DNA from 4 places in the Nocardioides sp. NPDC057577 genome. Region 1 is predicted to be linked to each of the others. Evidence: riboswitches for the same ligand, from Rfam matches in the RefSeq annotation. Region 1 holds a riboswitch; each other region holds the start of a gene.
What was found. Region 1 has a riboswitch for cobalamin ahead of ACFU7D_RS21405 (prenyltransferase/squalene oxidase repeat-containing protein). Riboswitches for the same ligand answer to the same signal wherever they lie in the genome.
Positions count from the first base shown of each region.

Region 2: another riboswitch for cobalamin. It lies ahead of ACFU7D_RS28655 (nitrite reductase); the one in region 1 lies ahead of ACFU7D_RS21405 (prenyltransferase/squalene oxidase repeat-containing protein).
Region 3: another riboswitch for cobalamin. It lies ahead of ACFU7D_RS28820 (CbtB-domain containing protein); the one in region 1 lies ahead of ACFU7D_RS21405 (prenyltransferase/squalene oxidase repeat-containing protein).
Region 4: another riboswitch for cobalamin. It lies ahead of cobN (cobaltochelatase subunit CobN); the one in region 1 lies ahead of ACFU7D_RS21405 (prenyltransferase/squalene oxidase repeat-containing protein).

Region 1 is NZ_JBHVGB010000129.1:10,652-17,508, forward strand. Features, by position in the region: gene ACFU7D_RS21385 (ECF transporter S component) at 1-780, opposite strand, end outside; gene ACFU7D_RS21390 (ABC transporter ATP-binding protein) at 777-2,351, opposite strand; gene ACFU7D_RS21395 (CbiQ family ECF transporter T component) at 2,348-3,463, opposite strand; gene ACFU7D_RS21400 (hypothetical protein) at 3,460-4,101, opposite strand; gene ACFU7D_RS21405 (prenyltransferase/squalene oxidase repeat-containing protein) at 4,095-5,168, opposite strand; cobalamin riboswitch at 5,234-5,378, opposite strand; gene ACFU7D_RS21410 (hypothetical protein) at 5,422-6,063, shown strand; gene ACFU7D_RS21415 (NYN domain-containing protein) at 6,071-6,826, opposite strand.
Region 2 is NZ_JBHVGB010000273.1:93-4,650, reverse strand. Features, by position in the region: partial or broken gene ACFU7D_RS28665 (precorrin-2 C(20)-methyltransferase) at 1-628, opposite strand, end outside; gene ACFU7D_RS28660 (precorrin-8X methylmutase) at 625-1,293, opposite strand; partial or broken gene ACFU7D_RS28655 (nitrite reductase) at 1,924-2,112, opposite strand; cobalamin riboswitch at 2,168-2,373, opposite strand; gene ACFU7D_RS28650 (ABC transporter substrate-binding protein) at 2,476-3,642, shown strand; gene ACFU7D_RS28645 (ion transporter) at 3,628-4,482, opposite strand.
Region 3 is NZ_JBHVGB010000281.1:89-4,186, reverse strand. Features, by position in the region: partial or broken gene ACFU7D_RS28830 (ATP-binding cassette domain-containing protein) at 1-368, shown strand, start outside; gene ACFU7D_RS28825 (ABC transporter substrate-binding protein) at 365-1,474, shown strand; cobalamin riboswitch at 1,458-1,592, shown strand; gene ACFU7D_RS28820 (CbtB-domain containing protein) at 1,626-1,841, shown strand; gene ACFU7D_RS28815 (CbtA family protein) at 1,841-2,623, shown strand; gene ACFU7D_RS28810 (ferredoxin) at 2,629-3,318, opposite strand; gene ACFU7D_RS28805 (cobalt-precorrin-6A reductase) at 3,315-4,040, opposite strand.
Region 4 is NZ_JBHVGB010000100.1:1,846-8,702, reverse strand. Features, by position in the region: gene ACFU7D_RS18715 (GNAT family N-acetyltransferase) at 1-273, shown strand, start outside; gene ACFU7D_RS18710 (MFS transporter) at 278-1,525, opposite strand; gene ACFU7D_RS18705 (winged helix-turn-helix transcriptional regulator) at 1,641-2,555, shown strand; cobalamin riboswitch at 2,533-2,677, shown strand; gene cobN (cobaltochelatase subunit CobN) at 2,710-6,336, shown strand; gene cobF (precorrin-6A synthase (deacetylating)) at 6,333-6,857, shown strand, end outside.

The sequences.
Region 1 (6,857 bases):
TGTCGAGCGGACGACCCCGGTGACCGTGGCCCGACGGGCGACGCGGCGCAGGGTGGCGAGCACGGCGGGCCCGAGCAGGGCGATGGCGACCGCGGTGGTGATCGCGCGCACGGTGTCCCAGCTGCTGGTCGAGGTCACCAGGGTGTAGCGCAGGAAGGTCGCCAGGTTCTCGCTGAACTCTGCACCCGGCTCGTAGGAGAGGTTGCCGCTCGCGCCGGGCACCGTGACGCCGGTGAGCAGCGGCCAGCCCTGCAGGTTGAGGAGGAGCCCGTAGGCGTAGGAGGCGAAGACCCCGTACGCCGCCAGCAACCCGATCTCCCGGCGGCCGCTCGCCCGCGGCAGGAGCCCGGCCCCCATCGCCACCCAGGCGGCGCCGATCATCTGGTAGGGCAGCCACGGTCCGACGCCGGCGGTCACGAGCGCGGCGACAAACAGGCTGGTGCAGCCGAGGACGAACCCGAAGGCCGGACCGAAGACCCGGCCGCCGAGGATGAGCATGAAGAAGACCAGCTCCACCCCACCGGTGCCGGCGGAGATGGCGCGCAGGACGGCCTCGATCGCGCTGAGCACGCCGAGGACCGCGATCATCCGGGTGTCGATCCCGCCCGTGGAGAGCTCGCTCAGCAGCACCACCAGCATCAGCGGCAGCAGCGCCAGGAAGATGAACGGCGGCTGCACCCGGTCGTAGCCGTGGAGCAGCAGCGGCCACCCGAACATCATCAGCCCGGCGACGGAGATGATCGCGAGCAGGACCGCCGTGCGGGGCGAGAACCTGATCATCCCTCGCCCACCGCCTCGACGATCTCGCGTACGGTCAGCCGGCCCGGGCCGAAGACCTTGCTCACCTGCGGCGCGAACGCGGGCGACTCGGCCGTGACGGTGCGTACGTCACCGGCGGAGACCACCTCGCCGTCGGCGAGCACCACCACGTCGTCAGCGGCCTCGGCGACGAACTCGACGTCGTGGGTCGCCACCAGGACCGTCTTTCCGGCTCCGGTGAGGTCGCGAAGGATCTCCGAGAGGGCCTGCTTGGCGGTGTAGTCGAGGCCGCGGGTGGGCTCGTCGAGGAGCACGACCGGCGGGTCGGCGCTGAGGATCAGCGACAGTGCCAGCGCCAGGCGCTGACCCTCGGAGAGGTCGCGCGGGTGCTGGTCGTCGGGGATGCCCGGGACGAGGCTGTCCAGGATCTCCCGGGTCCGTGGGCCACCGGCGTCGCACTCCTCGGCCACCGTCTCCAGGTAGAGCAGATCGGCCGCGGTCTGCGGCAGCAGCCCGACGAGGGCGCGCCGCCGTTCCGGGTCGAGGGCCGCCGGATCCTTGCCGGCCACGGCGACCGACCCGGCCAGCCGTTTCTGGGTCCCCTGCAGCGTCCACAGCAGCGTCGACTTGCCCGACCCGTTGCGTCCCATCAGCGCCGTCACCCGCCCCGCGGGCAGCTCGATCGAGACGTCGTGCAGGACCGGCCTACGTCCTCGGGTGACGGTGAGTGCGCTGGTCGAGCCGCCGGAGCCGCTGGGCGGTGGGGGCGTGTCGAGTCCGACACGGTCAGCAAGCGCCACACCTCTCGCCTTCCGCTTGGCGTCCCGCACGGTCAGCGGCAGCGGCGACCAGCCGAGCTCGCGGCCGAGCTCGACGAGCGGCGGCACGATGGGCGAGGTCTCCAGGATCTCGGCAGGGTCGCCGACGGCGACGGAGCCGTCGCCGACGAGGAGTGCGATGCGGTCGGCGAAGGGTACGACCCGCTCGAGGCGGTGCTCGGCGAGCACGACGGAGGTGCCAAGGTCGTGCACCAGCCGGGTGATGGTGGCGAGCACGTCCTCGGCGGCGGTGGGGTCGAGGGCGGAGGTCGGCTCGTCGAGCACGACGACGCGCGGGTGGGTGGTGAGCACCGAGCCGATCGCGACGCGCTGCTGCTGCCCTCCCGAGAGCTCCCGCAGCGACCGCTGCCGGAGCTCGGCGATGCCGAGCAGGTCGAGGGTCTCCTCCACCCGGCGCCGCATGGTCGCCGGCGCGAGGCCGAGCTGCTCCATCCCGTAGGCGAGCTCCTCCTCGACCGTGTCGGTGACGAACCCGGCCACCGGGTCCTGGCCGACGTAGCCGATGATCCCGGCGCGCTCGCGCGGCGGGCTGTGGACGATCGAGGCCCCGTCCAGCCGGACGTCACCGTCGAGCACGCCACCGGAGAAGCGCGGCACCAGGCCGGCGAGCACACCGAGCAGCGTCGACTTCCCCGAGCCGGTCGGACCGGAGACGAGCAGCAGCTCGCCCTCCTCGATGGTGAGGTCGACGTCCTTGAGCACGTGCTCGGAGGAGTCCGGCGGGGTGAACGTGATGCCTCGCAGGTCGATCATGCGACTGCCTCCTCGTGAACGCGCGACGATGCCGGTGGCGGGGCGGCGACGGCCGGGACCAGCCCGACGAGCACACCCAGCATGGCGCTCAGCGTGACGGGCGGCACGGTACTCACTCCTGGAAAGGCGACCGGGACCTGATCACGGGCGATCCACCAGCCCACGGCGCCGACCACGATCCCGCTCGCTGCCACCACGACCTCCGGCCAGCGCCATCGGTCGGGCCGGTAGACGGTCCGCGTCACCCGGCGGCCCGCGAGCGCCAGCCCTGCGGCCGCGGTGCCGACGCCCAGGCTCAGCATGGTGACGGCCAGCCACCCGGGCGTGGTGCCGTCCAGCACCGCGTAGACACCGGCGCAGAGCCCGACGAGCGAGACGAGCATGAGCACCGAGGTGATCCGCCGGGTGGCGACCGGGACGCCGGCCGTACGCCCGTAGCCGCGCGTGTCCATCCCCGCCGCCAGCGCCATCGACCGCTCCAGGGCGTCCTCGAGCACCGGCACCAGGAAGCGCCGCAGCCGCTTGACCTTCCCGGTCGCACCGGCACGCAGCCGTTGCGCGGCACGCACCCGCTGCACCGACTCGGCCAGCTGCGGCAGCACCGTCACGGCGACCACGACAGCGGTGCCGACCTCGTAGAGCGCCGGCGGAAGCGAGCGCAGCAGCCGCTTCGGGTTCGCCAGCGCGTTGGCCGCGCCGACGCAGATCACGATGACACCCAGCCGCATCCCGTCGTAGAGCCCGGCCAGCAGCGCTTCCCGGGTGAGCGGCCCGAGCAGCCGGATCCCCAGCACCCACTCCGGGAGGGGGATCTCGGGAAAGTCGATGAGCACGTGACCCGGCACGGCGCCGAGAAGCACCCGGAAGAGCACCCGGGTCACGACGATGAACACCGCGAGGCCGACGTAGAGCCGGAACGCCTTCGCCCACGGCTGCTCACCGCGGCGCGCGGCGACCACGACCGACACGACCCCCACCACGAGCAGGAGCAGCAACGGATTGGTGGTGAAGGAGGCGTACGCAGCCATGCCGATCGCCCACACCCACCAGGCGACGGGGTGCAGATCACGGGGCAGGCGCGCGACCGCAGCCTCACGGAAGAGGTCGCTCATCGTCGTCGCCACCACACGACTCCGGCGACGGTGAAGAGCGCGAGGATCCCCGCGGGCGCGATCCAGGCGGGCAGATGCTCGGCCTCGGAGGCCGAATCTGTCGATTCCTCCGGAAATAACTCCGGCGACGGGCTTGAGGGCGCCCCCACAGCATCCCCAAGATCCGTCGCCGGAGCGGTAACGACATCGTCGTCTATCCACGTGAACGCAACACCCTGCCCGGAGGTCACGCTGATTTCGGTAACATTTCTGGAGGCGTAGCTCCAGGCCCCCGATTCGTCGGTGATCCACAGCGACCAGTACGCGTCGGCAGGCGGCATCTGGGCGCAACCGGCGGTTTTCGGTCGCTCATCGACGCGACATACGACGCTGGGCATCGAGGTCACATAGGTGAGCGGATGTCCGGCCTTCTCGAAGAGGTCGGCGCCGGTGTCGCCCTCCTCGGGCTGGACACAGGTCACCTCGGGGCCGCCGCCCAGCGCGTTGGGCTCGACGACGACGGTGACGCCGTCGCACCCCTCGGCGACAGCGACAGCGACAGCGACAGCGGCAGCGGATGCGGAGACGGGCGTGAGGACGGGTGCGGTGGCCCCGGCAAGGATCGCCAGGGCCACCAACGAGGACCGCAGGATCAGCACGAGCTCTTCGCGGTCGCGTCCTTGGGCAGGAAGACCAGCGACGGCAGCGCCTGGGCGGCCGCGAGGCGATACATCCCCTCGGACTCCTTGGTCAGCCCCTTGGTGTTGCCCTCGGTCAGCGCGGCATCGTCGTAGGCCACCGCGCCGGCGTCGTCGCCGCAGGTCACGACGTGGTCGGCGACCCAGGTCGCCGCCTTCTCCGCGGCCTCGGTCTCACCGGCGCGCCCGAACGCCCACCCGGCCAGGCCGGTGGTGTTGGAGTTGGCGACGTTGCCGGTGGCGGCCTTGAACGAGCCGTCCTTCGCCTGGGTCTCCTTGAGCCACTCCACGCCTGACTCGACGGCCTTCTCCGCCTCGGGGGAGGCCACACCGGACAGGGCGATCAGCGCGAACGCGGTGGCATCGGCGTCCGGGACGGCCTTCGGGTCGGCGTCGCAGGTCTGGTCGGCGGCGGTGGGGTCGGCAGCGAAAGTGACCCGGAACCACCCCTCCTCGCACTGCTGCCCGGCCAGGAACCCCGTCGCGGCCGCGGCCTTCTTGCTCTCGGCGTTGTTCAGCGCCCACACGGCGTACGACTGTCCGATGGTGTTGGAGTAGTCGGCCGCCTCCTTGTTCTTGGGGTCGAGCTCGTCGGCGATGCGGCCGTTGGCGGCGACGGTGCCCTCGAGCTGCTTCAGCAGACCGGGGTCGGTGGCGTCCACGTTCTGCTGGAGGACCAGCGCCTTCGCGGTGGCCCCGGCCGAGGTGACGGTGCCGAACCCGGGCGAGGTGTAGGCCTTCTTGTTCGCCATCACGGCCGAGGCGATCGTGGAGAGCTCCTCGTCGTAGCCGCCGACCTCTGCCAGCGCGATCCCGATGTCGGCGCTGAGCCCGAAGTCGTCGGTGCCGTACTGCGCGTTGTGGGCAACACCCTCCGGCGCCTGGGCCACGAGCCAGTCGGCCACCGAGGTCGACACCTTGGCGTCGTAGGCGGACTTCTCCCCCTCCTCGATGGCTTTCTCGCCACAGCCGGCGAGCGAGGTGAGGGCGAGGGCGGCGGCGATGCCACCGAGGACGGTCTTCTTCATGGTTCCTTCCGCGCTGTTCGTCGGGAAGGCCCAGGGCCGACCCGCTGCTTTCCACGACAGCGTCAGGTCAGTACGCGTCCGTCGGCAGGTGCTCCGGCTCGCCCAGCACACTCGGTGCTCGGGCCTACGGTTGCGGGTCAGCGCCGGGATTCGACCGGCTTCCCCCACCACGGCGTGTGTTGATTGAGTGGCAACATCTTATGCCTGGCAGGGGCCGCTTGCGGGATCGCCGATGAGCAGTCACTCTGTCCCCATGCGCCACAGGATTCTCGGCCTTGTCGCAGCGTCGATCTCGGCCACCCTTCTCGCTGTCCCCGTATCCCCGAGCGCTGGTGCGGCACCGGCGCGGACATCGGTCACGTACGCCGATCTGGTCGCCATGTTCGGCGAGAAGGTCGGCGACCGACGGACCGTCGAGACCGGTCTTCCGAGCCTCAACCGCGCCATGGCCGACGCCGACATCACCACCGCCTACCGCCAGGCCGCCTATCTGACCACCCTCGCCAACGAGAGCTCCTTCCACCACGACGCCAAGGGCCCCCACGACAAGCGGAAGTACGCCGGCCGCGGCTACATCCAGCTGACCGGCGAGGCCAACTACTCCGATGCCGGCACCTACTTCGACATCGACCTGCGCCGCCGCCCCGAGCTCGCCCGGTCGCTGGACTACAGCGCGCCGATCTCGCGGTGGTACTGGACCGTCGCCCGTGACATCAACCCGCTAGCCGACGCTCTCGACATGGGCGCGGTCAACGCGGCGATCGGCTACCCGCGCAACAAGGAGGAGGACACCGAGCGCTGCCGCGAATTCAAGGCCGCGCTGAAGCACCTCAACGGGTCGGTGCCCAAGGGCATCAGATGCGCCCGCCCCGCCTCCGTCGCGGAGACCCGCTAGACATACGTCACTTCTTGGTGCGCTTGTCGCTGACCGCGATCGCCGAGGTGCCCTCGTCCTTGAGCTCGAAGAGGTCGATCGCCTTGATCAGCTTGGTCCAGGTGGCGTATCCGTAGTTGCGCGGGTCCTCGGAGGACTGGTTGCGGATGCGTGAGACGACCGTTCCGACCAGGGCCCAGCCGTCGTCGTCGGCGGCCGCGGCGATGGAGTTGCGCAGCAGCTGGATCAGCCGGGCGTTGCGCTTCAGCAGCTGCCCCGAGGTCGCCGAGGACGGCTTGCGGGCAGGCGTGGCGCCGGCCTCGGCGTCGGCGTCGGTCTCCTCCTCGGAGCCGCCGAGCTTCTCCACCACGGTGAACCGGGTGCAGGCGCTCTTGAACGGCGCCGGCGTCTTCTCCCTGCCGTAGCCGTAGACCGCGCGCCCCTTCTCCCGCAGGTAGTGCACCAGCGGCGTGAAGTCGGAGTCGGAGGAGACCAGCGCGAACGCGTCCGGGATCGCCGCGTGCAGCAGCTCGACGGCGTCGATCGCGAGCGCCATGTCGGAGGCGTTCTTGTGCGCGGTCAGGTCGAACTGCTGCATCGGCCTGATCGCGGCATCGTGCAGCTCCTCGATCCAGCCCTTGAGCTCGGACTTGGTCCAGTTGCCGTAGGCCCGCCGGATCGTCACCTCGCCGTACTCGGCCAGGTCGTTCAGGATCGCGTCGATCTTGGACGCGGGGGCATTGTCGGCGTCGATCAGCAGGGCGATGCGGAAGGGCTCGGTCACGCGGACAGTCTGGCAGGTCGGGTTGTGAAGC
Region 2 (4,558 bases), on a different contig from region 1:
CGACGTACCAGGCACCCTCGAGCCGCCCGGCAGCCGCGAGCGCGGAACGGACCGCGGGGAAGGTCCGGCCGAGCTTCATGATGATCGCCGCCTCGGTGTCGGCCAGCCGACGGGCGAGCTCGGGCTCGGGCAGCGTTCCCGGCAGGACCGTGAGCACGTCGGTCTGGCGCACCAGCGGGGTGGAGACCGCGGCGGTGGCTGCTGCGAAGGCGGGCACGCCCGGCACGACGGAGGTCTCGTAGACCTCCTTGAACCGGTCGTGGAGATACATCGAGGAGCCGTAGAAGAGCGGGTCGCCCTCGGCGAGCAGGACGACGTCGCGGCCGGCGTCGAGGTGAGCGGAGAGTCGGACCGCGCAGGACTCGTAGAACTCGGCCATCGCCCCGACATAGCCGCCCGGGTGCGAGGTGGTCCCGGTGGTGACCGGGTAGCGCAGCTCCTCCTCGATCGCCTCCGCCGGGATCAGCGAGGACGCGATCCGGCGGGCGTGCGACTGCTTGCGCACCCCGGCGTGGTAGGCGACCACAGGTGCCGCGCCGATCAGCCGGGCGGCCTTGAGGGTGATCAGCTCGGGGTCGCCCGGGCCGATCCCGACGACGGTGAAGCTCCCACGGATCGGAGTGCTCATTCCTGCTCCTGGGCGAGTGCGTTGAGGGCGGAGGAGGTCATCGCGGAGCCGCCACGACGACCCCGGACGGTGACGAAGGGGATGTCGATCCCGTGATCGGCGGCGAACGAGGCGAGCGCCTCCTTGGACTCGGCCGCGCCGATGAAGCCGACCGGACAGCCGACGATCGCGGCCGGCCGCGGGCCGCCGTCGAGGATCATCTCGAGCAGATGGAAGAGCGCCGTCGGGGCGTTGCCGATGGCGACCACCGCACCCTCGAGGTAGGGCTCCCACAGGGACAGCGCGGCGGCGGTGCGGGTCGTCCCCCACATCCGGGCCAGCTCCGGGACCCGGTCGTCACCGAGCATGCAGAGCACCTCGTTGGCACGCGGGAGCCGGCTGCGCGTGACCCCGGTCGCGACCATCGTCGCGTCGCACAGGATCGGCGCCCCGGCCTCCAGGGCACTCCGCGCGGCCTTCACCAGGCCGGGGTGGATGACCAGGTCGGCGGCGAGGTCGACCTGCCCGCTGCCGTGGATCATCCGCACCGCGAGCCGCTCGGCGTCGGCCGGGACCGCGGAGAGGTCGGCCTCGCGCCGGATGGTCGCGAAGGAGTCGACGTAGATCGCCGGACCCTGGTCGATGTAGTCGTAGCGCCGGGTCGGACGGACCTGCGGCGAGGGCACGAGTACGCCGCGCCACGGCGTCACCACGAGAGCCGGCGCCCGCTCGGCCAGCGCCGTGACCGCCGCCCGGTCCAGGGTCCCCTCGGCAAAGCCGACGTGCTCGCCGCCGGGCACCTCACCGAACCCGAGCTCCGTGGCCGGCGCCGGCACCCGGGCGTCGGCTGCGACCGGCTCGACCATCGGTGCGTCGAGCTCGGCGACATGCCAGGGCGCGGACGGCCCCTCGCCGCGTACGTCCAGGAAGCGGGCAGCGAGCGAGACCAACCGGTAGGCGGCCTCGGCGAGCGGCACGACCGGCCCCCACGAGTCACCGACCCGGAGCTGACCCTCAGCCGCGGAGAGCGCCACCACGCCCAGGTCGCACTCCCGTGAGACCAGGTCGCCGCGGCCGTCGTCGAGCACGAAGAGGAACCGCCCCGGCAGCGCGGCCAGACGGGGCGAGGCGCACAGCAGCCTGTCCAGCGACGCCGCGACGCCGCGCAGGTCGGCCCGTCCCCCGGCGAGCCCGGTCTGCGGGGAGACCATCACGTTGCGTACGAGCTCATGGGTCTGCGCCGGCACCAGACCGGTCGCCTTCAGCGCGGTGAGCACCTCACCCGGGAGCGCGCCGTCGACGGAGGGCAGGCCGCGCACCTGCAGGTTGGCGCGGCCGGTGAGATGGATCCGTCCGTCGCCGTAGGTCTCCGCCACGGAGATCAGCGAGAGCAGCGCGGCGGAGGAGACGGACCCGCCGATCAGCCGCAGCCGCACCAGCAGGCCGTCCTCGGCCGCCCACGGACGACCGACTCCGGGGCACCGGTCGGTTCGGACTCGCGACATCAGGACACCTGCTCTGCGTCATGTGCCCTTGCGCGGGGCACGTGGTGACCTGGCGGCGGATGCCGCCAGAGCCAGCAGGTCTTCGGACTCGGAATCGATCGGAGCGGAGCGCCTTCCCGGAGCCAGGCTCCAGTGACTGCCCTCCTCGGAAGGAGTGCGTGCCCCGCCCGTCATCCTCACCGCTGCGCGTCAGTCCCGGACTTTCACCGGGTTCCCTGACCCCATCAGGCATGGAGTACGACTGGCAGGGCGAGACTACCCACTTGCGGACACGGCACCGAATTGCTCGCCCTCCGGCCGCCGGTTGTGCCAGGGTTCGCCTACTCGGAACCTCCCGGCGCCACCCCACAGATGGAGTCCCCCGTGACAGGCTCGGTTCATCGGCAGCTGCTCGTTCTCGCGCCCATCTCGGCGCTCGCACTCAGCCTGACGGCCTGCGCCACGACCTCGGAGTCGAAGGTCTCGATCGGTCTGGTGGTGCCGACCTCCGGCGTCCACAAGTCGATCGGCACCGACATGTCCCGGGGCTTCGACCTCTACCTCGACCAGCACGGCGGGAAGCTGGGCGGCCGGCTGATCGACGTCGTCGAGGCCGACGAGGGCGACCGGACCGAGATCGGCGTCGCCGCGGTGACCAGGCTGATCCAGGACGACGAGGTCCAGGCGGTCGTCGGGGTGGTGAGCTCGGAGACGGCGCTGGCGGCCAAGGACGTGGCGATCAACAGCGAGACGCCGCTGATCGTGACCGGCGCCGGTGCCGACGGGTTCGCCGACGGGTCCGACTACCTGTGGCGTACGTCCTCGACCAACACGGACCTGGGCAGCGCGCTCGGGAAGGCGGTCGCCCAGGGGACCGACCGGGGCTCGGCGTACGTCATCGGCTCCGACGACGCGACCGGTCATGAGTTCTCCGACAGCTTCATGATCGCCCTCGAGGCGTCCGGCAGCACCGTGGCGGGTCAGAGCTACACCCCGGCGGGGGTGACCGAGGAGTGGTCGGGTCTCTTCGACAAGGTGAAGGAGTCGGGCGCGGACGCGATCTTCGCCGCCTATGCCGGGAAGGAGGCGGAGGCGTTCGTGACGCAGTACCGCGAGTCGGGTCTGGCCAAGCGCATCCGGCTCTACGGCCCGGGGTTCCTCACCGAGGGCGACGTGCTGTCCGCGCTGGGCGGCGCGGCATCCGGCGTGCGGACCGCGCTGCACTACAGCGACACGATGGACTCGCTGATGAACGACGCCTTCGTGAAGGACTACCGCAAGGCGTACGACGCCACCCCGACGGTCTACTCGGTGCAGGCCTACGACGCCGCGGCCGCGCTCGACAAGGCGCTCGGCCTCTCCGACGACGTCAACCGCAATGAGGTCGCCGACTCCCTCGGGTCGGTCGGCACCATCGTCAGCCCCCGCGGGAACTGGTCCTTCGACCCCAACCACAACCCCGACCAGCCCTACTTCCTGCGGGTGGTCAGGGGCACTGCCGCCGGCCCCCGCAACGTGGTCCTGCAGGAGATCACCTCACCGGGCAGCTGACTCCGACCGCAGCTCGGCCCGGGTCGCGGCCAGCTCCTCGCGTACGGCGGTGAGGTCCTCGCGCAACGAGGTGAGGATGGCCATCATCTCGGCGTCGGACTCCTCCTCGTGCTCGGCGAGAGTCTCGACGCTCTCCATGCCGGAGACGACCACGGCGAGGAAGAGATTGAGGACCGCGAAGGTCATCACCAGGATGAAGACGACGAAGAAGATCCAGGCGGAGGGGTCCTCGGCCATCACCTCGCGGGCGATGTCGGGCCAGGCCTCCCCGGTCATGGTCTGGAACAGCGTGAACGCACTGGTGCCGAGGTCGCCGAAGTACTCCGGAGCGATCGAGCCGTAGAGGTTGGTCGAGATGACCACCGCGACGTACATCATCAGCCCCAGCAGCCCAGCGACCGCGCCCATCCCCGGCACCGCTTTGATCAGGCCGTCGACGACGCGACGCATGGACGGGACCGAGTTGACCAGGCGCAGCACGCGCAGGATCCGCAGCGCCCGCAGCACCGACATCGGTCCGGTCGCGGGCACCAGCGCGATCGCGACGATCACGGTGTCGAAGATGTTCCACGGGTCGAGGAAGAACCTGGGGCCGTACGCCACCAGCCGCAGCACCAGCTCGACGACGAAGACCCCGAGGAGCACGCTGTCGAGCAGCGCCAGCTCGTGGGCGAGATGTTCGGGGACCATCGTCTCCACGCCGAGGACCACCGCGTTGAGGATGATCACCCCGATGATCACCTTCTGGAACGTGTCGTCATCGACCAGCGCGCGGATCCGCCCGCGCACCGAGATGTTGCCCGAACCCATCGGCGTCATGTCCTCCCGTGAAACAGCCACCCGTGACAGCGGCCGGAGCCTATCGGCTGGGTCGCCCCACCCTCACAGACGCCCCGCTCCCCCGCTGGTCGAGCCG
Region 3 (4,098 bases), on a different contig from region 1:
TGCTCGCTCGCGGCCTCGCCCAGGAAAGCCCGGTGATGCTCCTGGACGAGCCGACGAACCACCTCGACGTCGCCTGGCAGCTGCGGCTGCTGCGGACCGTCGCCGACCGGGCCGAGACCCTGGTCACGACGATCCACGACCTCGACCTGGCGCTGCGTTCCTTCGACCAGCTGGCGGTTCTCGGCCGGCCGCGGGGCAGCGATCCCGACAGCGGCCCGGCGACCGTCGTCGCCCACGGGCCGCCGGCCGAGGTGCTCGACACCATCCGCGTCGATCTCCACTTCGGCGTCGGCTCCGTCCAGGTGCCCCACCCGCACCTGGACCAGCCCCATCTGCTCATCCACTCCCGGAAGGACCACTCGGCATGACCTCTCGCCCGACCATCCCCGTACGTCGCGGCGGCCTCGCCTGCCTGGCCGCGCTGGCACTCGGCTCGACGATCCTCACCTCCTGCGGTGCGGCGGAGAAGACCAGCGTCGGCACCGCGGCCCACGAGAACGACGGCGCGATCACCGTCGAGAACTGTGGCGAGAAGGTGACCGTCGACGAGCCGGTCACCGAGCTCTACGCGTACGACGGCGGGATCATCTCCATCGCCCTGGCCGTCGGCGCCCGGGAGAACCTCGTCGCGGTCACCGGCATCGCCCGGGACCAGGAGCTGCTCGAGCTGGCCTACCCGAAGGACCGGGTCGGGGAGCTGAAGGTCGTCGGCGACGAACAGCCGACCCTGGAGACCGTCCTGGCGCTCGAGCCGCAGCTGATGTTCGCGGGCTGGAACTACGGCTTCAGCGAGTCGCGCAACCTGGTGCCCGAGACCGTGGAGGAGCACGGCATCGAGACCTACCTGCTCAGTGAGTCCTGCCGGCAGGAGGACGGCGACCGCGGCACGATGGGGGCCTGGACGGCGCTGCGTACCGACCTTCTCAACATCGGTGAGCTGACCGGCCACGGCTCGGAGGCGAAGAAGGTCGCGGCCGGCATCGACGAGCGCCGCGAGGCCCTGGAGAGCGCGCCTAGCCCTGCGAAGGCGCCGACGGCGTTCCTCTTCGACTCCGGCTCCGACGCGATCTTCACCTCCGGCTCCTTCGGCGCTCCGCAGGCCATCTTCGACACCGCTGGGGTGACCAACGCGACCGCCGACGTGGAGGACACCTGGACCGAGGTCGGCTGGGAGCGTCTCGCCGCCGCCGACCCCGACGTCATCTACTTCGTGGACTATCCGGGCCAGTCCTACGAGGAGAAGGTCAAGGTCCTCCAGGCCCACCCGGCCTCGCGCGACCTGACCGCGGTCAAGGAGCAGCGGTTCGTGAACCTGCCGTACGCGATGTGGGTCTCCGGTCCGCTCAACATCGACGCCGCCGAGTGGGTCCGCCGCTCGGTCGAGCACTTCGGGCTCGCGCCCGAGTCCGGGATCGAGCCCGAGCTCGACATCAGCGAGCTGAGCAGTCTCACCGGTAACGAGTGGCTCCGCTGAGATCCCGCTATAGTGCTGGCAACGGACATGAGGAAGCCGGTGGAACTCCGGCACAGTCGCGCTACTGTGACATCGCTTCGGCGGTGGAGTCAGACCCGATTGTCCGTCCAACCCCAACGAACAGGGACGCATTCATCCCTGAGGAGGACATATGTCGCAGCCTGCTGTGGCGCCCGTCGCCGGCGTCGATCTGCCCACTATCTCGCTTCGTGAGCTGGCCCCCTGGGCGCTCTTCTTCGGCCTGCTCGGTCTGCTGGTGCTCTTCTTCATCAGCGCCGACCAGGGCGCGGTCTCGATCCCGTCCGGCACGCTCATCCACGAGTGGGTCCACGACGGTCGTCACCTGCTCGGCTACCCCTGCCACTGATGAGCCCGCGTGCATTTCTCGTACGCGGCCTGCTAGCTGGACTCCTCGCCGGAGTCGCCACCTTCCTGGTGGCGTACTCCGTCGGTGAGCCGCAGGTCGGCGCTGCCATCGCGCTGGAGGAGGGCGGCGACGGGCACTCACACTCGCACGCCGCCGAAGGCGATGAGGGTGGCGAGGGTGGCGAGGAGGCCGCCGAGGTCTCCCGCACCAACCAGAGCACCTGGGGGCTGCTGACCGGCACCCTGGCCGTCGGCGTCGCGCTCGGGGGCATCCTCGGGCTGGTCGCCGCGGCGACGCTCGGTCGCCTCGGACGGCTCACGCCAGGGCAGTCGACGGCGCTCGTCACCCTGATCGGGTTCGTCGCGGTCGCCCTGGTGCCGTTCCTCAAATATCCGGCGACCCCACCGGCGGTGGGCAGCGGAGACACCATCGGCGTACGCACCGCGGTCTACTTCGCCTTCCAGGCCCTCTCGGTCGTGGCGGCGGTGGTCGTGACGTACGCCGCCGTGCGGCTGCGCGGGCGGTTCGGCACCTACCTCGCCGTGGTCGGCGCGATCGCGGCCTACCTGGTCGTCATGGTCGTCGCCGGGCAGCTGTTCACGACGGTCAACGAGGTCGGGGACTTCCCGGCCGACACGCTGTGGTTCTTCCGCCGCGCCTCGCTGATCACGCTCGCCACGATGTGGGGCGTGCTCGGGGTGGCGCTGACCGGCCTGGTCATTCGTCTCTACGCGGCAGAGCGCGCTGTCGCGGAGCGAAAGGCCCTCGCCGCCAGCCTCTGAGCGGCTCAGCGGGGGAGGCGGTAGGTCTCCACGGGGCGGCCGTCGGCCAGGTGATCACGCACGATCACCCGGGCGGCGGCCGCTTCCACGTTGCCGTACCAGACGTCGTCGGGCTGGACGCTGAGCACCGGCGCCTGGTTGCACGGGAACTGGCAGCCGGTGTGGGTGATCAGCAGGTCGTCGTCGCCGAGACCGGCCTCCATCGCCCCCAGGATCACGGCCCTGGCGGTCTCCTCCGAGCCCTTCGCGGTGCAGCGCGGGCCGCGGCAGATCAGCACCTGGCGTACGTGGTCGGGGACCCGCTCCCAGGCGGGCGAGGTGAGCCCGGGCTCGGTGCCGGTGATCGGCCGGGTCTCGGCCAGCGAGTCGGTCAGCGCCTCGGCGAGCTCGTCGCGCGTGGTGGCCAGGCGGGTCGCGATCTGCAGTTCGGGGCGGGTGCCGGTGCGCTCGCGCCACCAGTGGGCGGCGATCCGGCGCAGCCAGGAGTGGCCAGGGGCGAGCGGGCCGAGGCTGATGCCGGCCAGGGCGATGGTCTCGGCGCCCTCGTCGGCCAGGCGGGTCAGCTCGCGGGAGAGCGAGGGGTCGCCCATCTGCAGAAACGCAAGGCTCGCCTCGTGCTCGCCGGCCCAGGCGAGCAGGTCCTCGCGCCGGTCGACGTCGGTCACCGACATCCCGACGACGACGCGGTGTGTCATCCGAGGCTCCGCACCCAGGAGACCGCCTCGGCGACGTCGTCGACCGTGCGGACGCCGTCCTCGCCGGCTGGGCGGCGGACGACCACGACGCTCACCCCGAGCTCGGCCGCGGCGGCCATCTTCGGCCAGGTGAAGGTGCCGCCGGAGTCCTTGGTGATGAGTACGTCGGTGTCGTGCTCGCGCATCAGCGCGAGCTCGCCCTCGATCTCGTAGGGACCACGGCTGGTCAGCAGGGTCCAGGCTTCGGGGAGGTCGAGGTCGGGCCGGTCGACCACGCGGGCGAGGGCCTGGTGTCCGGCGAGTGCCGGGACGAACCTGGCGAGCTCCTGGCGTCCGACCGTGATGAACGGACGCTTCCCGAGGTCGGCGGCGAGCGTGGCCGCCTGGTCGTGGGTGTCGACGTAGGCCCAGGACGGGTCCGCCGGCCAGCCGGGCCGCTCCAGCCGGAGCAACGGATGCCCGGTCTGCGCGCAGGCGGCCGCCGCGTTGGCCGACATCCCGCGCGCGAACGGATGCGTCGCGTCGACGACCGCGTCGAAGTGGTCGAGGGCCCCCCTCAGGCCCTCGACCCCGCCGAACCCCCCGATCCGCACCTCGCCGACCGGCAGCCGCGGCCGCGCCACCCGGCCGGCCAGCGAGGAGGTCACCTCCACACCCTCCTCGAGCAGCCGCGCCGCCAGCTCCCGCGCCTCCCCGGTCCCGCCCAGGATCAGCAACCTCATCCCTCAGCCCTCCCGCTGGCCGAGCCGTCGTCCCCGCTGGCCGAGCCGCTCCCTCCGC
Region 4 (6,857 bases), on a different contig from region 1:
CGGCTTCCGCAGCGCCACTGGCGCAAGGGCTACGCGAAGGAAGGCTCGCTCGAGCTGCTCCGTCACGGGTTCGAGGACCTCGGCGTCGACCGGGTGATCGCGCAGACGATGGCCGTCAACGACGCCTCGCGCGCGACTATGGTGTCGGTCGGGATGAGCTTCGTACGCGCCTTCCACGAGTCCTTCGAGGAACCGCTCGCCGGGCACGCCGACGGCGAGGTCGAGTACGAGATCACCCGCGAGGCCTGGCTGGTGTCCGAGCAGAGCAGATAGGGCCTCACCTGTCAGCGGCGGACAGGCCGACCTTCGCTCCCGGTTCCTCGAAGTCCTCGAGGTTGCGCAGCGTCCGGATCGGGCTCTTCCAGAGGACGACTGGTCCGAGCAGGAGCACCGCAGCGGATCCGAGGAGCGTGAGACGGGGACCGATCAGCTCCGCGCTCAGGCCGGCCACGAGGCTGCCGACCGGAATGACTCCCCACGACACGAACCGCACGGTCGCCATCACGCGTGAGAGCAGCTCCGGCGGGCTGGCGACCTGCCGGTAGGTCCGGGTGACCACGCTGCCTGGCACGACGCTGCCGGCGAAGAGCAGGTTTCCGGCAGCGAAGCAGACCCAGCCGACCCAGCCGCTGCCGAGCGGGATCACCGCTGCCCCGATCGCACCGAGCAGGCCCTCGAACATCAGCACCCTGGCAGAGCCGAATCGACGAACCAGCCAGGGTGTGATCGCGGCGAAGACCAGCGAGCCGATGCCCTCGGAGGCGAGCAGGATGCCGACGAGACCGGGCGGGGTGTCGAGCTCGTGGACCAGGTAGTAGGCGAACAACGCGAGCTGAACCCCGCATACGAAGTTGACCACACAGGCCCACCACGTGGCCGGCGCCATCACCGGGTGCCGGGTCACGAACCGCCAGCCCTCGGCCACCATCGATGCGATCGACTCCGAGGTGTCGCCCTGGGGCTGACGACGCTCGGGAAGCCGTTGCAGCAGGATCGCCGAGCCGAGGTACGAGAGGGCATCGACGAACAGCGCGGGGACGGCGCCGATCACCTGGACAAGCACACCGCCGAGCGACGGCCCACCCAGCTGGGTCGCGGCGTGAGTGCCGGAGATGAGGCTGTTCCGGCTGGTCAGCTGCTCTTTCGGGACCACGCTCGGCAGGAACGTCGTATTCGCGGCGAAGAAGAGCACCTCGGCGAAGTTGACCGCGAGTGCGACGACCAGCAGCTGAACCAGCGTGAGGCCACCTGCCCACCACACCAACGGAACACTGAGGATCGCGGCGGCGCGCGCGAGATCCGCGAGGACCTGTACGCGGCGCAACGGGAGTCGCTGCACGATCGCGCCCGCGGGCAGGCCGATGAGGATCCAGGAGAGATACCCGGCCGCCGCGAGCAGCCCCATCTCGAACGCGCTCGCCCCCAGCACCGTCACCGCGGTCAGCGGCAATGCGACGGCAGTGACCGCGGTCCCTACGCCGCTCAAGGTGCCGGCGGACCAGTAAAGCCAGAATGACCGCGCCACGCGGCGTACCTCTTCCATCCGAGCCCTTCCGGGTGAGTTCCAAATTGGAACTATATGCAACCATGTATGCGTCGAGGCCGCCACCCGAATTGCCCGACCGACCAAGGAGACGCCGATGCGCCGCGATGACCTCACCGACGCCGACTGCGGGATCGCGCAGGCGCTCGGCGTCATCGGCGACTGGCAGAGCCTGCTGATCGTGCGCGAGTGCGCCGCCGGGGTGACCCGGTTCGACGGCCTGGTCCGTGAGCTCGGGCTCAGCCGCCGCGCGCTCACAGAGCGGCTCAACTCGCTCGTCGCCGACGGCGTCCTCGCCAAGCACGCCTACACCGACCGCCCGCTGCGCTACGACTACCAGCTGACCGGGCGCGGCCGCGGGCTACTGCCCGTCCTGGTCGCTCTCCAGGAGTGGGGAACGCGGTACGTCATGGGCGACGGCACCCTGACCGCGACCGCCGGACCGGACGAGGAGCGCCGCCTCGAGGACCTGCTGGGCACGACGCCGCCGGACGTCGAGATCACCTCGCACCGCGACACCCGCCTCCACATGACCGGCGAGGACACCTGGACCGTCGCCTTCTTCTTCCCCGGTGCCTATGCGCCGAAGAGCCACGGCTACCCCCCGGGCTGGGGCGATATCCCCGGGACCCGGGGCTGCACGCTGGAGTGCCAGACCTACGCCGAGCACTACTCCGACTTCACGACGCTCGGCGCCCGCGTGGTCGGGGTGAGCACCCAGCGCCCCGACCAGCTGGCCGCGTTCGCGGAACATGCCGACCTGCCGTACGACCTCGCCTCGGACGCCGACGGGGTTGCCGCAGGCGCCTACCGGCTGCCGGTCTTCCGTGCCGGCGGCGCTGACCGGCTCAAGAGGGTCTCCCTTCTCCTGGACCCGGCCGGCGTCGTGCGGCACGTCCAGGCCCCGATCACCGACCCGGGCGGATCAGTCGAAGACATGCTCACTGTTCTCCGCGAACGAACTTCCGCCACCGACGCTACCGGCCCGAGGACGCAGCAGCCCAGGAGGTAGGCTGCGAGCACGCTCGTGGCGCAGGAACCCGGTGAGAGTCCGGGGCGGTTCCGCCACTGTGATGTCACTCCCAGGATCGGGCGTGACACAGCCAGACACTGGCCGCGGGCTATCCGACCGATCGACGGGGCGAGAACCCCTAGGAGGACCCGGCATGGCCGACCCTGCACGCGTACGCATCGCCCTTCTGTCCACCTCGGACACCGACCTGCTCTCGGCCCGTGCCAGCGGCGCCGACTACGCCTGGGCGAACCCGTCGCGGGCGACCGACCTCGAGGCCGTCGTGGCCGGCGTCGACCTGGTGGTCTTCCGGCTCCTCGGCTCGCCGACGGACCTGTGGGACGGGCTGAGGGCCGTCAAGGAGCGCGGCACCCCGGTGGTCGTCCTCGGCGGCGAGCAGCAGCCGAGCGCCGAGCTGATGGAGCACTCCACGGTCCCGATGGGTGTCGCCGCGGAGGCACACCGCTATCTCGCCGAGGGCGGACCGGGGAACCTCGCCCAGCTGCACGCGTTCCTCTCCGACACGGTGCTGCTGACCGGGTTCGGGTTCGAGCCGCCGGCGGAGGTGCCCGCATGGGGGTTCGCTGAACGTGTTGGTCTCGACACGCCTCCGCCTAGCGGCTCCGGCGGCTCGACCAGCGAGAAGGCGCGGATCGGGGTGCTCTACTACCGCGCCCACGAGACCAGCGGGAACACCGCGTTCGCGCACGCGCTGGCCGATGCCATCGACGCGACCGGAGCGGCCACCGGCGTACCCGTCTTCGCGGGCTCGCTCCGTTCTGCCCCCGACGACCTCTACGAGGCGCTCGGCACCCTGGACGCGCTGATCGTGACCGTGCTCGCGGCCGGCGGCTCGGTCCCCGCCTCGGCGAGCGCCGGTGGCGAGGACGAGGCCTGGGACGTGGAGCGGATGGCGGCGCTCGACATCCCGGTGCTCCAGGGCCTGTGCCTGACCAGCTCGCGCGCGGAGTGGGAGGCCTCCGACGACGGCGTCACGCCCCTCGACTCGGCCAACCAGATCGCGATCCCCGAGTTCGACGGGCGGATCATCACCGCGCCGTTCTCGTTCAAGGAGCTCGACGAGCAGGGTCTCCCCCACTACGTCGCCGACCCCGAGCGCACGGCCCGAGTGGCCAGGATCGCGGTCAACCATGCCCGGCTGCGACACACCCCCAACGGCGAGAAGCGCCTCGCGCTCGTCCTCTCCGCCTACCCGACCAAGCACGCCCGCATCGGCAACGCGGTCGGCCTCGACACCCCGGTCTCCGCGATCCGGATGCTCCGTCGCCTCCGCGAGGAGGGCTATGACCTGGGCACCGACAACGAGGTCGTACGCCTCCTCGACGGGGTTGACGACACCGCTGCCGGCGATGCGCTGATCCACGCGCTGATCGCCGCGGGCGGTCAGGACGAGGAGTGGCTGACCAACGCGCAGCTGACCGACGCCCACGTCCGGATCTCGAAGGCAGACTACGACGAGTGGACCAAGGATCTCCCCGCTGACCTGCGCGAACAGATGGTCGAGACCTGGGGTCCGACGCCGGGCAACCTGTTCGTCAACGACGACGGCGAGCTCGTCCTGGCCACCCTCCAGGCCGGCAACATCGTCATCCTGATCCAGCCGCCGCGCGGGTTCGGCGAGAACCCGGTGGCGATCTACCACGACCCGGACCTTCCCCCGTCGCACCACTATCTGGGCGCCTACCGCTGGCTGGAGAACGGCTTCCGCGCCGACGCCGTCGTCCATCTCGGCAAGCACGGCTCGATGGAGTGGCTGCCCGGCAAGAACGCCGCGCTCTCGGCGTCCTGCGGCCCGGACGCGGCCATCGGCAACATGCCGCTGATCTACCCGTTCCTGGTCAACGACCCCGGCGAGGGTGCCCAGGCGAAGCGCCGTGCGCACGCCACGATCATCGACCACCTGGTGCCGCCGATGGCGCGCGCGGAGTCCTACGGCGACATCGCGCGGCTGGAGTCGCTGATGGAGGAGTACGACCGGATCTCCTCCATGGACCCCGCCAAGCTGCCCGCCATCCGTGGCGAGATCTGGCAGCTGATGAAGGCCGCCGAGCTCCACCGCGACCTCGGCATGGAGGAGCGGCCGGAGGACGACGACTTCGACGACTTCATGCTCCACATCGACGGCTGGCTCTGCGAGATCAAGGACGCCCAGATCCGCGACGGGCTGCATGTGCTCGGTGCCGCGCCGGCGGGTGAGGCCCGCGTCAACCTGGTGCTCTCGATCCTGCGCGCCTCGCAGGTCTGGGGCGGTGTCGGCGGTGCCGTGGCCGGCCTGCGGGCGGCGCTCGGGCTCAAGGAGGGCGCCGACACCCGCGCGGTCGACGAGATCGAGACCCAGGCTCGCGGCCTGGTGGAGCGGATGGACGCGGCCGGCTGGGACCCGGCCGTCGCCGGCACCCTCCACGACGACCCGGCCGTGCAGCAGGTGCTCGTCTTCGCCGCCGAGCAGGTGGTACCGCGGCTGAACGGGACGACCGACGAGCTGTCCGCGATCCTGCACGCGCTGGACGGTGGCTTCGTCCCCGCGGGGCCCTCGGGCTCGCCGCTGCGGGGGCTCGTCAACGTACTTCCGACCGGGCGCAACTTCTACACCGTCGACCCGCGCGCGGTCCCGAGCCGGCTGGCGTGGCAGACCGGGCAGGCGATGGCCGACTCGCTGCTGCAGCGCTACCTGGACGAGACCGGCGACTACCCGACATCGGTCGGGCTCTCCGTCTGGGGCACGTCCGCGATGCGTACGTCCGGCGACGACGTCGCCGAGGTGCTCGCACTGCTCGGGGTGCGGCCGGAGTGGGACGAGGCGTCGCGCCGCATCACCCATCTCGACGTCATCTCGCTCGCCGAGCTCGGCAGGCCGCGGATCGACGTGACCGTACGCATCTCCGGGTTCTTCCGCGACGCGTTCCCCCACGTCGTCTCGATGCTCGACGACGCGGTCCGGATGGTGGCCGACCTGGACGAGCCGGCCGCGGACAACTTCGTCCGCGCACACACGCTGGAGGACCTGGCCGAGCACGGCGACCAGCGCCGCGCGACGGCCCGCATCTTCGGCTCCAAGCCCGGTTCGTACGGTGCCGGGATCCTGCAGGTGATCGAGGCCGGCAACTGGCGCTCCGACCAGGACCTGGCCGAGGTCTATACGTCCTGGGGCGGCTTCGCCTACGGCCGCGACCTCGACGGCGCCCCGGCGGCCGACGACATGCGCACCAACTACCGCCGGATCAAGGTCGCCGCCAAGAACGTCGACTCCGCCGAGCACGACATCGCCGACTCCGACGACTACTTCCAGTACCACGGCGGCATGGTCGCCACCGTCCGCGCGCTGACCGGCAGCGAGCCGAAGGCGTACGTCGGCGACTCCACCTCCCCCGACGCCATCAAGACCCGCACGCTGCAGGAGGAGACGAACCGCGTCTTCCGGGCTCGCGTGGTCAACCCGCGCTGGATCTCGGCGATGCAGCGCCACGGCTACAAGGGCGCCTTCGAGCTGGCCGCGACGGTCGACTACCTCTTCGGCTTCGACGCGACCGCCGGCGTGGTGCAGGACTGGATGTACGAGAAGCTCGCCCGCGAGTACGTCCTGGACGAGACCAACCAGGAGTTCATGCGATCCTCGAACCCGTGGGCGCTGCGCGGGATCGTGGAGCGGCTGCACGAGGCGGCCGAGCGGGGGCTGTGGGAGGAGCCCGACGCCGAGCTCGTCGCGCAGATGCAGGAGATCTATCTCGACATCGAAGGCGATCTGGAGGAAGGCCAATGACATCTTCTGGGCAGCGCACGATCAAGATCATCGGCGTCGGTCCCGGCGACCCCGACCAGGTCACCCTCGAGGCCGTCGCCGCGATGCGGTCGGTCGACTACTTCCTGGTCACCGACAAGTCGGGGACGGTCAAGAAGGGCATGCCCGACCCGCTGGTGCGGGCCCGTGAGGAGCTCCTCGACCGCCACCTCGACCAGCCGGCGCGGGTGGTGAAGGTCGCCGACGCGCCGCGCGAGCGGCGCGAGGAGTTCACCGGGACCGACGAGGACTACCAGGCGGCCGTCAGGGAGTGGCACCGCGCCCGCGTCGAGCGCTATCTCGCGGTCCTCGCCGAGCACCCCGGCGACGTCGGCTTCCTGGTCTGGGGTGACCCGGCCTTCTACGACTCCACGATCCGGGTCGTCGACCAGATCGCCGCGCAGCTCGACGTCGAGGTCGACGTGATCCCCGGGATCTCCTCGGTGCAGCTGCTGGCCGCGCGCCACCGCCTGGTGCTCCACGACGTCGGGCGCCCGCTCTAC